Regions from separate parts of the Nocardiopsis gilva YIM 90087 genome, predicted to be linked through region 1. Evidence: predicted binding sites of a transcription regulator. Region 1 holds the regulator's gene; each other region holds the start of a gene.
What was found. Region 1 encodes HrcA, which represses chaperone genes, less so after heat shock. Its sites were predicted from a motif close to TTGGCACTCTCNNNNNGAGAGTGCCAA; they were not measured.
Positions count from the first base shown of each region.

Region 2: a site for HrcA is predicted at 2,021-2,047, ahead of groES (co-chaperone GroES). Genes of this name have one in related genera too.
Region 3: a site for HrcA is predicted at 1,771-1,797, ahead of groL (chaperonin GroEL). Genes of this name have one in related genera too.

Region 1 is NZ_CP022753.1:4,511,168-4,515,447, forward strand. It holds gene CDO52_RS20260 (16S rRNA (uracil(1498)-N(3))-methyltransferase) at 1-280, opposite strand, end outside; gene dnaJ (molecular chaperone DnaJ) at 302-1,450, opposite strand; gene hrcA (heat-inducible transcriptional repressor HrcA) at 1,451-2,464, opposite strand; gene CDO52_RS20275 (DUF3097 domain-containing protein) at 3,001-3,801, shown strand; gene CDO52_RS28875 (DUF4870 domain-containing protein) at 3,902-4,280, shown strand, end outside.
Region 2 is NZ_CP022753.1:5,728,928-5,733,207, forward strand. It holds gene groL (chaperonin GroEL) at 1-1,494, opposite strand, end outside; gene groES (co-chaperone GroES) at 1,608-1,916, opposite strand; gene CDO52_RS24965 (class I SAM-dependent methyltransferase) at 2,107-3,360, shown strand; gene CDO52_RS24970 (apolipoprotein A-IV repeat region-like domain-containing protein) at 3,750-4,280, shown strand, end outside.
Region 3 is NZ_CP022753.1:1,035,581-1,039,860, reverse strand. It holds gene groL (chaperonin GroEL) at 1-1,604, opposite strand, end outside; gene CDO52_RS05030 (MoaD/ThiS family protein) at 1,938-2,216, opposite strand; gene thrC (threonine synthase) at 2,345-3,613, opposite strand; SAM riboswitch class I at 3,627-3,770, opposite strand.

The DNA of each region.
Region 1 (4,280 bases):
ACAGCTCGCCGCGGTCGCCCTTGGGCAGCGCCTGCACGACCGTGATGGCCGGGCTGGGCCGCGGCTCGACGCGGCGCTCCCGCACGGCGCAGACCACGGAGTCCTTGCCGACGTCGGTGACCACGCAGCGCGCCCGCGTCCCCGCACCGTCGACGAGATCCACGGTCTCGCCGACGGTGATACGGCGGACCACGGCCGCGTGCCGCCCCTCGGGCCCGGACAGCAGCACGCGGTCCTGATCGAGCTCACCCGCCCCGGCCAGGAAAACCGGAGGTGTCAACGCAATCCCCTTGTTTCCCTGTTACCTGGCGCCGAACGCGTCACGCAGCTTGGAGAACAGGCCGCTGTGGCCCGGACTGAACTTGCCCGGCGGCTTGTCCTCGCCGCGCAGCTCGGCGAACTTGCGCAGCATCGCCTCCTGCTCCTCGTCGAGCTTGGCCGGCGTCTCCACGTCGACCTGGATCATCAGGTCGCCGCGTCCGCTGCCGTCGAGCCGCTTGCTGCCCCGGCCGGCCAGCGTCATGACGTGCCCGGAGTTGGTGCCGGGCCGCAGGTCGATCTCCTCGGTGCCGTCCAGGGTCTCGAAGGTGAACGAGGCGCCGAGGGCCGCGGCCGTCATGGGGACGGTGATCGTGCAGTGGAGGTCGTCGCCGCGCCGCTCGAAGATGGGGTGCGGACGCTGCACGATCTCCAGGAAGATGTCGCCGCGCGGGCCGCCGTTGGGGCCGACCTCGCCCTCGCCGGCGAGCTGGATCTGGGTGCCGTCCTCGACACCGGCCGGGATCTGCACCTTGCGGGTGACCTTCTCGCGGACACGGCCCTCGCCCGAGCAGTCGGCGCACGGGTCGGTGATCACACTGCCCTGGCCCGAGCACTGCGGGCAGGGGCGGGTGGTCATGACCTGGCCCAGGAAGGAGCGCGCGACCTGGGAGACCTCACCACGCCCGTGGCACATGTCACAGGTGCGGCGGTGGCTGCCCTTGGCCGTCCCCTCGCCCTGACAGGTGTCGCACAGGACGGCGGTGGGGAATGTCACGTCCTTGGTGACACCGAAGGCCGCCTCGGAGAGGTCGAGCTCGACGCGCACCTTGATGCTGCGCCCGCGGCGCACCCGGTCGCGCGGGCCGCGCCCGCCGCCGGGCTGCCCGCCGCCGAAGAAGGCGTTCATGATGTCGTCGAACGGGAAGCCCGTCGCGCCGAAGCCGCCGGCTCCGGCACCGGCGCCGCCACCGGGCGCGAACGGGTCGGCGCCCATGTCGAACATGCGCCGCTTGCTGTCGTCGGAGAGGACCTCGTAGGCCTGCGTCACTTCCTTGAAGCGCTCCTGGGTGGCCGGGTCGGGGTTGACGTCCGGGTGCAGCTCACGGGCGAGTCGGCGGTAAGCCTTCTTGATCTCGTCCTTGGACGCGTCCCGGCGCACACCGAGGATCTCGTAATAGTCGTTCGCCACTTACTGCCCCGCCAAAATCGTGCCTACGTACCGAGCCACAGCGCGTACCGCTCCCATCGTTCCGGGGTAATCCATGCGTGTCGGACCGACCACACCGAGCTTGGCCAGCGAGTGATCACCGATGCCGTAACCAGCGGAGACGATCGAGGTCGATCTGAAGCCCTCATGGGAGTTCTCTTCGCCGATGCGTACCGTGAGCGAGGAGGGGTCCCCCGCCTCACCAAGCAAACGGATGAGGACCACGTTCTCTTCCAGCGCTTCGAGTACCTCCCGAAGGCTAGCCGAGAAATCCATCGCGGCGAGATTCGCTGTTCCCGCCAGGACGATCTTCTCCTCGCGGCTTTCCACGAGGCTTTCCAGCAGGACCGACAGCACCGACGCCGCCATCCGCCGCTCGTCCGAGGGAACGAGCGTCGGCACATCGGCCAGGGCGGGCGGCACGTCGGTCAGCCACTTGCCGACCAGCAGCCGGTTGAGCAGAGTCCGGAGGTTCTCGACGCTGTCGTCGTCGACCCAGTCGAGGTGGTCGATCACCCGCTGCTCCACCCGTCCGGTGTCGGTGATCAACACCATCATCACCCGCTGCGGCCCCAGCGGCACGAGCTCGACGTGCTGCACGGCCGAACGGGTCAGGGACGGGTACTGGACGATCGCCACCTGCCGGGTCAGCTGCGCGAGCAGCCGCACCGTGCGGGTCACGATCTCGTCGAGGTCGACCGCACCGCCGAGGAACGTCTCGATCGCCCTCCGCTCCGCAGCGGACAGGGGCTTGACGGTGGACAGTCGGTCGACGAAGAGGCGGTAGCCCTTGTCCGTGGGGATGCGGCCGGCGCTTGTGTGCGGCTGGGTGATGTACCCCTCTTCTTCGAGAGCCACCATCTCATTGCGGATCGTCGCCGGTGAGACACCGAGGGTGTGCCGATCCGACAAGGCCTTCGATCCCACGGGCTCCTTCGTGGACACGTAGTCCTCGACGATGGCACGCAGAACCGCGAGTTTCCGGTCGTCGAGCACGCGCTCACCTCCTGGCACTCCGTGGTCTTGAGTGCTAATTCTATCCTCCATCGCAAGGTCGTTCCGGGATCGGACCGGCGGCCCGCCCCCGTCCGGGCTAAGCCGCCCCCGCGACAGCGCCCGCGATCAGGGGCGTCCGCGCCGGGGTGGCCGCCGCCACCGGGATGGCTGGAGGGGCTCCGGTCTTCAGGCGCGGGAATCCGGCTCCCTACGTATGCGGGGCAGGAAACGTCGTTCCGCCCCGGCGGAACGACGTCAGGTAATAGGATGCTCGCGTCAGGTACCGCCGGACGGGCGGGAACGGAGCCGTCAGGCTCGAAAGCCTGTGGAGACCTTGGTAAGACCACCCGAAGCGGCGGCTCTGGTCGCTGAAGCAGGAACCCACCGAGACCCGCAGAGGCGGGTGGCAGGGATCCCGGGCCTGCAGGCCCGGGAGGACGTCAATACAATCCGGGGCCGTGTGCATCCACTCACCCAACAGCAGCGAGACCGGTTCCGGACGGCGGCCCAACGGCGACCGCTACGGCGGCGACGTCCTGGCGGGCGACTGGCGCCGCCCCCGCAAGGGCAGGGTCGCCGAAGTCCCCATCGAGCGCGACCTGGTGGTGGAGTCCGCCGACGAGCGGTTCTGCGGAGCCGTGGTCGATTGGGACAAGACCACCGTCACTCTGGAGGACCGGCACGGCGGGCGGCGCGTGTTCGACCTCACCCCGGCCGCCTTCCTGGTCGACGGTGAACCCGTCACGCTCGTGCGCCCGGCGGCCGCACCGCGCGGGCCGGCGCGCAGCGCCTCCGGCTCGATCGCGGTCCAGCACGCGCGCTCCCAGGTGGCCAAGGAGAGCCGGATCTATGTGGAGGGTGTCCACGACGCCGAGCTCGTGGAGCAGGTGTGGGGCCACGACCTGCGCGTGGAGGGCGTGGTCGTGGAGTACCTGGAGGGGGTCGACCACCTCCCCGAGGTCGTGCGCGACTTCGCCCCGGGGCCGCGTCGGCGGCTCGGGGTCCTGGTGGACCACCTCGTGCCGGGCTCCAAGGAGAGCCGGATCGCCGCCGAGGTGGCCTCGCCGCACGTCCTGGTCACGGGCCATCCCTTTGTCGACGTCTGGCAGGCGGTGAAGCCGTCCGCCGTGGGCATCGACGCCTGGCCGCAGGTGCCGCGCGGCGTCCCGTGGAAGGAGGGGGTGCTGCGCGCTCTGGGCAGCCGGGAGGAGCCCGGGGAGGCCTGGCGGCGCATCCTAGGATCGGTACGGTCGTATGCCGATCTGGAACCAGAACTACTCGGGCGCGTCGAAGAACTGATCGACTTCGTTACCGCCCCGTACGTGGTGGAAGACTAGGGTCGCCTGAGAACCGACCGCGAGCACGCCTCGCGGTGCCCCCAATCCCGGGCGGTCGGACGTGACGATCGGCCCAACGCAAGCGGCATACCCAAGGGACATGATGAGCGAGACCCCGCCCAACGGACCACAGCCCCAGGACCGTCCGGCCGACGGCCAACCGGAGCCCGGCCCCACCCCTCCCGACGCGCAACCGGGTGCGGGGCAGGCGGGGACCGGTGGGCAGCCCGGGTACGGCGATCAGCCCCAGCCCCCGCAGCAGCCCGACTACGCCCAGCCGTACCAGCAGCAGCCCCCGCCGGGCTATGGGCAGCCGCAGCCGGGGTACGCCCAGCCCAGCGGCGGGCAGCAGCCCTACCCCGGGTACGGTCAGCAGCCCTACCCGCCGCAGCAGCCCCAGCAGCCCGGCTACGGGCCGCCGCCCCAGCAGCCTCCTCAGCCCCCGCAGGGCTACGAGCAGCAGCCGGGCTACGCCCAGC
Region 2 (4,280 bases), 1.2 Mb from region 1:
GCGGGTGACCTTGACTGGGTCGATGATGCCCTGCGCCATGAGGTCGCCGTACTCGCCGGTCGCGGCGTTGTAGCCGTGGCCGACCTCCAGCTCGGCGATCTTGTGGGTGACCACGTAGCCCTCGGCGCCCGCGTTCTCGGCGATCCAGCGGGCCGGCTCGTTGAGCGCCCGGCGGACGATCGACGCGCCGGTGGCCTCGTCGCCGCTCATGTCGAGGGCGTCCAGGGCCGCGGCGGCGTGCACCAGGGAGGCGCCACCACCGGGGACGATGCCCTCCTCGATCGCGGCACGGGTGGCCGAGATGGCGTCCTCCAGGCGGTGCTTCTTCTCCTTGAGCTCCACCTCGGTGGCCGCGCCGACGCGCAGCACGGAGACGCCGCCGGCCAGCTTGGCCAGGCGCTCCTGCAGCTTCTCGCGGTCCCAGTCGGAGTCGCTGGCCTCGATCTCCTTGCGGATCTGGTTGACCCGGTCGTCGACCGCGGACTGCTCACCGCCACCGTCGACGATGGTGGTGTCGTCCTTGGTGATGGTGATGCGACGGGCGGAGCCCAGGACGTCGAGCTCGGCGTTCTCCAGGGTGAGGCCGACCTCCTCGGCGATGACCTGGCCGCCGGTGAGGGTCGCGATGTCCTGCAGCATCGCCTTGCGGCGCTCGCCGAAGCCGGGGGCCTTGACCGCGGCGACGTTGAGCGTGCCGCGGATCTTGTTGAGGACCAGCGCGCCGAGCGCGTCGCCCTCGATGTCCTCGGCGATGATCAGCAGCGGCTTCTTGTTCTGGACGATCTTCTCCAGCAGCGGAAGCAGCTCGTTGAGGTTGGAGATCTTGCCCTGGTGGATCAGGATCTGCGCGTCCTCCAGCACCGCCTCCTGGCGCTCGCCGTCGGTCACGAAGTAGGGCGAGATGTACCCCTTGTCGAACTGCATGCCCTCGGTGAAGTCGAGGTCGAGGCCGAAGGTCGGGGCCTCCTCGACGGTGATGACACCGTCCTTGCCGACCTTGTCGAAGGCCTCGGCGATCATGTCACCGATCTGCGCGTCCTGGGCGGAGTTGGTCGCGACGTAGGCGATGTCGGCGCGCTCGCCGACCTCGCGGGCGCGCTCCACGAGTGCTTCGGAGACGCGGGCCGCGGCGGCGTCGATGCCCTTCTTCAGCGACATCGGGGACGCACCGGCGGCGACGCTGCGCAGGCCCTCGCGCACGAGCGCCTGGGCGAGCACGGTGGCGGTGGTGGTGCCGTCACCCGCGGTGTCGTTGGTCTTGGTGGCGACCTCCTTGACGAGCTGGGCCCCCAGGTCCTCGTAGGGGTCCTCCAGCTCGACCTCACGGGCGACGGTCACACCGTCGTTGGTGATGGTCGGAGCACCGAACTTCTTGTCGATGACGACGTTGCGCCCGCGCGGGCCCAGCGTCACCTTCACAGCGTTGGCGAGGCGGTCGACGCCCCGCTCGAGGGCGCGGCGAGCCTCGTCCTCGAACTCCAGGATCTTCGGCATGGTGAGCTTTCCTCAATCCGTGCAAGTACGTCGGAGATAAGAGAACCGCCCCGCCCGGCTGCGAGCCGGCCGGGGCGGGATGTCACATGGGTGACGTCAGTGAGTGCCGAGACCTACTTCTCGACGACCGCGAGCAGGTCGCGGGCGGAGAGAACGAGGTACTCCTCGTTGTCGTACTTGACCTCGGTGCCGCCGTACTTGCTGTACAGGACGACGTCGCCCACGTTGACGTCCAGGGCGACACGGTTGCCCTTGTCGTCGAGGCGGCCCGGGCCCACCGCGAGGACCTCGCCCTCCTGCGGCTTCTCCTTGGCGGTGTCCGGGATGACCAGGCCGGACGCCGTGGTCTGCTCGGCCTCCAGCGTCTTGACGACGACGCGGTCCTCAAGCGGCTTCAGCACGGTCTTGGTGGCGGTCGACACGGTTGTGACCTCCCCCTTCATTCGATGGTTCGAGACGTCATGCTTGGCAAAAGGGGCGACCACGGCGGCCTGCCGTCGCGGGTGCCAGACCGGCCTCGTCGCGGTTAGCACTCTACCCTTGAGAGTGCCAGTATGGAACATTAGTCGTGCCCGTGAGGCTCGTCAAACAACAGGTCACAGGGGGAAGAGCGTGCAGGGCAACGAGCAGGTCACGGCTCAGATCTCGGCATTCGAAGCGCTGCTCACGCCCGCTGGACAGCGGCTGTTGGAGGCGCTGGACCCGGCCGAGGTCGAGGCCGATCCGCTCGGGGTCGCCACCCGGCTGCGCCGCACGCCGGTGGAGGGCACCGACGCCCTCGGGGTCGACCTGTCCGAACTGGTCGGCGCGGCGCTCACGCAGGCGCGCCTACGCGGGCGCGCGCGGGAGAAGTTCGGCGAGTCGGCCGAGCGCATGTACTTCACCCCCAACGGGCTGGAGCAGTCCACCCGTCGCCCGGTCGCCGCGTACCGCGCCCGCCGCTTCGCCGCCGGCGTGTCGCGGGAGGCGCTCGTGGGCGACCTGGGCTGCGGGATCGGCGCCGACCTGCTGAGCCTGGCCGAGGCGGGGCTGCGGGTCGAGGGCGTCGACGCCGATCCGTTCACGGTCGCCGTCGCCGAAGCCAACATCGCGGCCCGGGGGCTGGGCGAGCGCGCCCGGGTGCGGGAGGGCGACGTCACCGAGACCGAACCCGGCGCCTACGACGCGGTGTTCTGCGACCCGGCGCGGCGCGGCAAGCGGGGCCGCATCTTCGACCCCGACGCCTACTCGCCGCCGTGGAGCGCGGTCATGGCGCTCGCCCAGGCCGCGTCGGCCGCGTGCGTGAAGGCGGCCCCGGGCATCCCGCACGACCTGGTGCCCGAGGGGTGCGCGGCCGAGTGGATCTCGGTGGGCGGCGAGGTGAAGGAGGCCGCGCTGTGGTTCGGGGCGCTGAGCGACGGCGGCCGCCGAGCCACGCTTCTGCGTGCGGGGGCGGAACCGGCCACGCTGACCGCCGACCCCGGCCTGGGCACTCCACCGGTGGCGGAGCCGGGCCGCTACCTGTACGAGCCGGACGGCGCGGTGATCCGCGCCCATCTGGTCGCCGAGGCGGCGGAGGAGGTCGAGGGCGCCCTGCTCGACCCGCACATCGCCTACATCACGTCCGATCGGCTGGTCGCCACGCCGTTCTCCCGTGCCTACGAAGTGACCGATGTACTGCCCTTTTCCCTAAAGCGGCTGCGCTCCGCACTTCGAGAACGCCAGGTCGGAACCGTAACGATCAAGAAACGGGGATCGGCCGTCGACGTCGAGAAACTACGGCGCGACCTCCGGGCGTCGGGACCGGAGTCGGCTGTGGTTGTGCTCACCAGGATCGGCGAACGCCCCGTGGCTCTCCTGTGTTGCGAGGTCACGGCCTTCCCGTAAAGAGAGTTTCCGACAACTCCAGAAAAGGGCGGGCGTGACTGATAGGACAGACAGTACTAATGTGACGAACACCGGTGTTGCATCCGGAACCGATGTCTTTCTTCCTCGATCACAGTGAACGCTGCCCCATGTCGTTAGACTGACCCCCACTGAATCCATTCCCCCTACTCCCGGATTCTCTGTCAGCCGTATGGGCGGAGAGTGAACCCCTAACGAACGATGGTTCACCGCGCCTCGTAGGCTTACGGCGAGTAGGCGTCGGACATCCGAATGTGAACGCAATACGTCGGCAGGTCCCGCCCCTTCCTCCGTGCCGGCGATTCTCTCCACAACACCCCCGTCCTCCCGTCGGAGCAGGACCGGGGCGCCAGAGCCAAAGGAGCACCTCGGTGGAACAGTCCAACCACAACTTCCTCAACGGAGGAGGTCAGACCGGGATCTCCGACCGAATGCGGGACCTCCTCTCACGGGCCGCGCAGGACCAGGTCTCGGAACAGAAGACGCAGGGCGCGATCTCCGAGGAGATGCGCCAGCGCCTTGAGGGCATGGAGTGGCTGCTACGCGAGTTCCGTGAGCGGGAGTTCGCCACGCTGGCGGAGGGCCTCGCGGCGGTACAGAGCCGCGTCGACGAGCTCAGCACGCGTCCGCCGGAGTGGGCCGAGACCCTCGCCGAGCACATCGCGCTGGTCGGCGAGCGGGTCAAGCCGCTGGCGGAAATGGCCACGCTGCGCACCGACGTCCGCCAGATCGGCGGCAACGTCGACACGGCGCTGACCCGGCTGCAGAGCGTCGCCGAGACGGGATCCCGCACCGCGGCCCAGGTCGACGCGGTGAGCGAGCGCTTGGAGGAACTGGCCTCCACCATCGAGGCGCGCTTCAGCCGCGCCGACGAGGCGATCGAGTCGCTGGCCGCCCGCGCG
Region 3 (4,280 bases), 2.7 Mb from region 1:
CCGGCGTCCGGAGCGGCCGGAGCGGACTTCTCCGGCTTCTCGGCGATGACGGCCTCGGTGGTCAGGAACAGACCGGCGATGGAGGCCGCGTTCTGCAGCGCGGAGCGGGTGACCTTGGTCGGGTCGATGACGCCGTCCTTGAACAGGTCGGTGTAGTCGCCCGTGGCGGCGTTGAGGCCGACACCGGCGTCGAGGCCCCGCACCTTCTCCGCGACGACGCCGCCCTCAAGGCCGGCGTTGATCGCGATCTGCTTCAGCGGCTCCTCGATGGCGCGGCGGACGATGTCGGCGCCGATGGCCTCGTCGCCCGACAGGTCCAGCTTCTCGAAGGCCGGAACGCCCGCCTGCAGCAGCGCGACGCCACCACCGGGCAGGATGCCCTCCTCGACGGCGGCCTTGGCGTTGCGGACGGCGTCCTCGATGCGGTGCTTGCGCTCCTTGAGCTCCACCTCGGTGGCGGCACCGGCCTTGATGACGGCGACACCGCCGGCCAGGCGGGCCAGGCGCTCCTGGAGCTTCTCGCGGTCGTAGTCGGAGTCGGTGCGCTCGATCTCGGCACGGATCTCGTTGACGCGGCCGGAGATGGAGGTGGCGTCACCGGCACCGTCGACGATCGTGGTCTCGTCCTTGGTGACGACGACCTTGCGGGCACGGCCCAGCATGTCGAGCTCGGTGTTCTCGAGCTTGAGGCCGACCTCCTCGGTGATGACCTGGCCGCCGGTCAGCACGGCGATGTCGCCGAGCTGCGCCTTGCGGCGGTCGCCGAAGCCCGGCGCCTTGACGGCCACGGACTTGAAGGTGCCGCGGATCTTGTTGACGATGAGGGTCTGCAGCGCGCCGCCCTCGAGGTCCTCGGCGATGACCATCAGCGGACGGCCGGCCTGCAGGACCTTCTCCACAACCGGGAGGAACTCGTTGTTGTTGGAGATCTTGGAGTTGACGATGAGGATGTAGGGGTCCTCGAGGACCGTCTCCATGCGCTCAAGGTCGGTGGCGAAGTAGGGCGAGATGTAGCCCTTGTCGAAGCGCATGCCCTCGGCGAGCTCGAGCTCCAGACCGAAGGTCTGGCCCTCCTCGACCGTGATGACGCCTTCCTTGCCGACCTTGTCCATCGCCTCGGCGATGACCTCGCCGATCTGCGCGTCGCTGGCGGAGATGGAGGCGGTGGAGGCGATCTGCTCCTTGGTCTCCACGTCCTTGGACAGGTTGGCCAGCTCCTCGCTGATGCGGGAGACGGCGGTCTCGATGCCGCGCTTCAGGCCGACCGGGTTGGCACCGGCGGCGACGTTGCGCAGGCCCTCGCGTACGAGCGCCTGAGCCAGCACGGTGGCGGTGGTGGTGCCGTCACCGGCGACGTCGTCGGTCTTCTTGGCGACCTCCTTGACGAGCTCGGCGCCGATCTTCTCCCACGGGTCCTCGAGCTCGATCTCCTTGGCGATGGAGACACCGTCGTTGGTGATGGTCGGGGCGCCCCACTTCTTCTCAAGGACGACGTTGCGGCCCTTGGGGCCGAGCGTGACCTTGACGGCGTCCGCGAGCGTGTTCATGCCGCGCTCGAGGCCGCGCCGGGCTTCCTCTTCGAACGCGATCAGTTTGGCTGCCATAGAGTTCTTGTCCTCCCGTGACCGGGCTGATACGCGAGGGAACGAGAGCGACGCCCGCGACGGACGACCACGGCTTGGTCCGACAACCCGACTGCCGGAGACCGCGGCCTCATCGTCTCGATCCTGGATTAGCACTCCTCATCTCAGAGTGCTAACGAACCCTTTTTTAGCACTCTCCATGGTCGAGTGCAAACGACTCGGCGGAACCGTGGAGACCTGGTTACCCGCAGGTCAACCCGCATATCTCGGCCCCGAACGGACCCCGGAAAGCACGAAAACCGCGCCCGCCGAAGGGGCAGGAGGGCGCGGTTTCCTGGGACGACGCGAAGGGGCTCAGCAGCCCCCGGCGACCGCCGGGATGATCGAGATCTGCACCCCATTGGCGGTGGCGGTCGCCAGTCCGTCGGCGAAGCGGACGTCCTCGTCGCCCACGTACACGTTGACGAACCGGCGGATCTTGCCGGAGTCGTCGAGAATGCGCGCCTTGATGCCCGGATAGTTGGCCTCCAGGTCGGCCAGGACGTCGGAGAGGGTGGCGCCCTCCGCCGTCACCTGGGCGGCGTCCTTGGTGTAGGTACGGAGAATGGTCGGGACGCGAACACTGACGCTCATGGTTGTGAAAACTCCTGATCAGGTGTGATTCGCCGACGGGATCAGCGTGGAACTGCGTGGGACGTGGGTGGGGCCGCCGGCGGCGGCACGGTTCGGGCGCGGGCCCGGCGTACCGGGTCAGAACCGGGTCAGAGCAGCCCGGCGTCCTTGAACGCGTCCAGGGACGGCTTGATGGTCGCGGTGACGCCGGAGTCCACGGCGTTCAGTGTCTTGAGGCCGTCACCGGTGTTCAGCACAACGGTCTCGGCCCCGGGGTCGAGCACGCCCTCGGCCACCAGCTTGCGCAGCACACCGGTGGTCACGCCCCCGGCGGTCTCGGCGAAGATGCCCTCGGTGCGGGCCAGCAGCTTGATGGAGTCGACGACCTCGGCGTCGCTCACGTGCACCACGGCGCCGCCGGTGCGCTTGCAGATGTCGAGCACATAGGGGCCGTCGGCCGGGTTGCCGATCGCCAGCGACTTGGCGATGGTGTCGGGCTTGACCGGCTGGATGACGTCGTGGCCCTGCTCCCAGGCCTGGGCCACCGGGGAGCAGCCGGTGGCCTGCGCGCCGAAGACCTTGTAGGGCCGGTCCTCGACCAGGCCGAGCGCGATGAGCTCGCGGAAGCCCTTGTCGATCTTGGTGAGCTGGGAGCCCGAGGCGATCGGGATGACGATCTGCTCCGGCAGCCGCCAGCCGAGCTGCTCGGCGATCTCGTAGGCCAGCGTCTTGGAGCCCTCGGCGTAGTAGGGGCGCAGGTTGACGTTGACGAAGCCCCAGTCCTCGCCGGCGGCGTCACCGATGAGCTCCGAGCAGAAGCGGTTGACGTCGTCGTAGTTGCCGTCGATGGCCACGACCTTGCCGCCGTAGACGGCGGCCATGACCACCTTGCCCTCCTCCAGGCCCGCGGGGATGAACACGCAGGAGGAGAATCCGGCGCGGGCCGCGGCGGCGCCGACGGCCCCGGCCAGGTTGCCGGTGGAGGAGCAGGACAGGGTGTGGAAGCCGAACGCGCGCGCCGCCTCCACGGCCATGGCCACCACGCGGTCCTTGAAGGAGTGCGTGGGGTTGGCGGAGTCGTCCTTGACGTGCAGGGACTCCAGTCCCAGCTCGGCGGCCAGCCGGTCGGCGCGGACCAGCGGCGTCAGGCCGGGGTTCATGTTGGGCAGCGAGGCGACGTTGGCCGGGACCGGCAGCAGTCCGGCGTAGCGCCAGATGTTCTTGGGTCCGCGCTCGATGGACGCGCGGGTGACGGCGCCGAAGTCGTAGGCGATCTCCAGCGGACCGAAACAGAATTCACAGGCGAAGCGCGGGCCGAGGTCGTAGCGCTCTCCACACTCCCGGCAGGACAGTGCGGCGGCGGGGCCGAAGGAGCGAGCGGTGGCGGCGGCTTCGGATTCAGTGGCGGCAATCGCCATTGCGAGGCGTCTCCCCTCATCTTCCCCAGTGACCGATCTGGCCACGGGCCGGAGTTGGCACCTGCCTCGGCCGCCTCGCGGATTGCAGCGAGAAACGCATACCGAGATGGTTGCCGGGGCTTCGCAGGGCCGGTCCCTCCACCCCTCTGGATGAGCAATATGAAGTTGTCATGAAGTTGTCGACGGACCCGGTGGGGATCCGTTGGCAACTGTAACGGACGGGCGCACCGCGTTTCCATGGAGGGTGACCTGGATAACATGAATCTGCTCACATGGTGAGACGACGTGTCCACGACTATCGGACCTGGCGCCCGTGACCTGCCACGCCTCCCCACCCTCCCTCTCACGTATCCACCCCGGCACCACCGCAGGCGACCCGACCCGCACACCCGCCCGGAACCGCGCGGATGCCCCGTGGGAGCATGTGCCGGTTACCGGCATCGTTCGCCCTTTCCCCCGATTCCGGGCAAGGGCACACGCGGGTTTGCGCGCCGTCGCGACCGGCGAGACCTAGGGACACCCACGGGCGGTCGTCCTCACCTACGACCGTCCGTTGCAAGATGGTCCTGCACCCACAAGAGCTTTCCTCTTTATGTACATCCACCCGTTTCACTAAGTTTCGTCCCGTTTCGTACGATTCGATGGAGCCCTTCCGTTAACGCCGTTC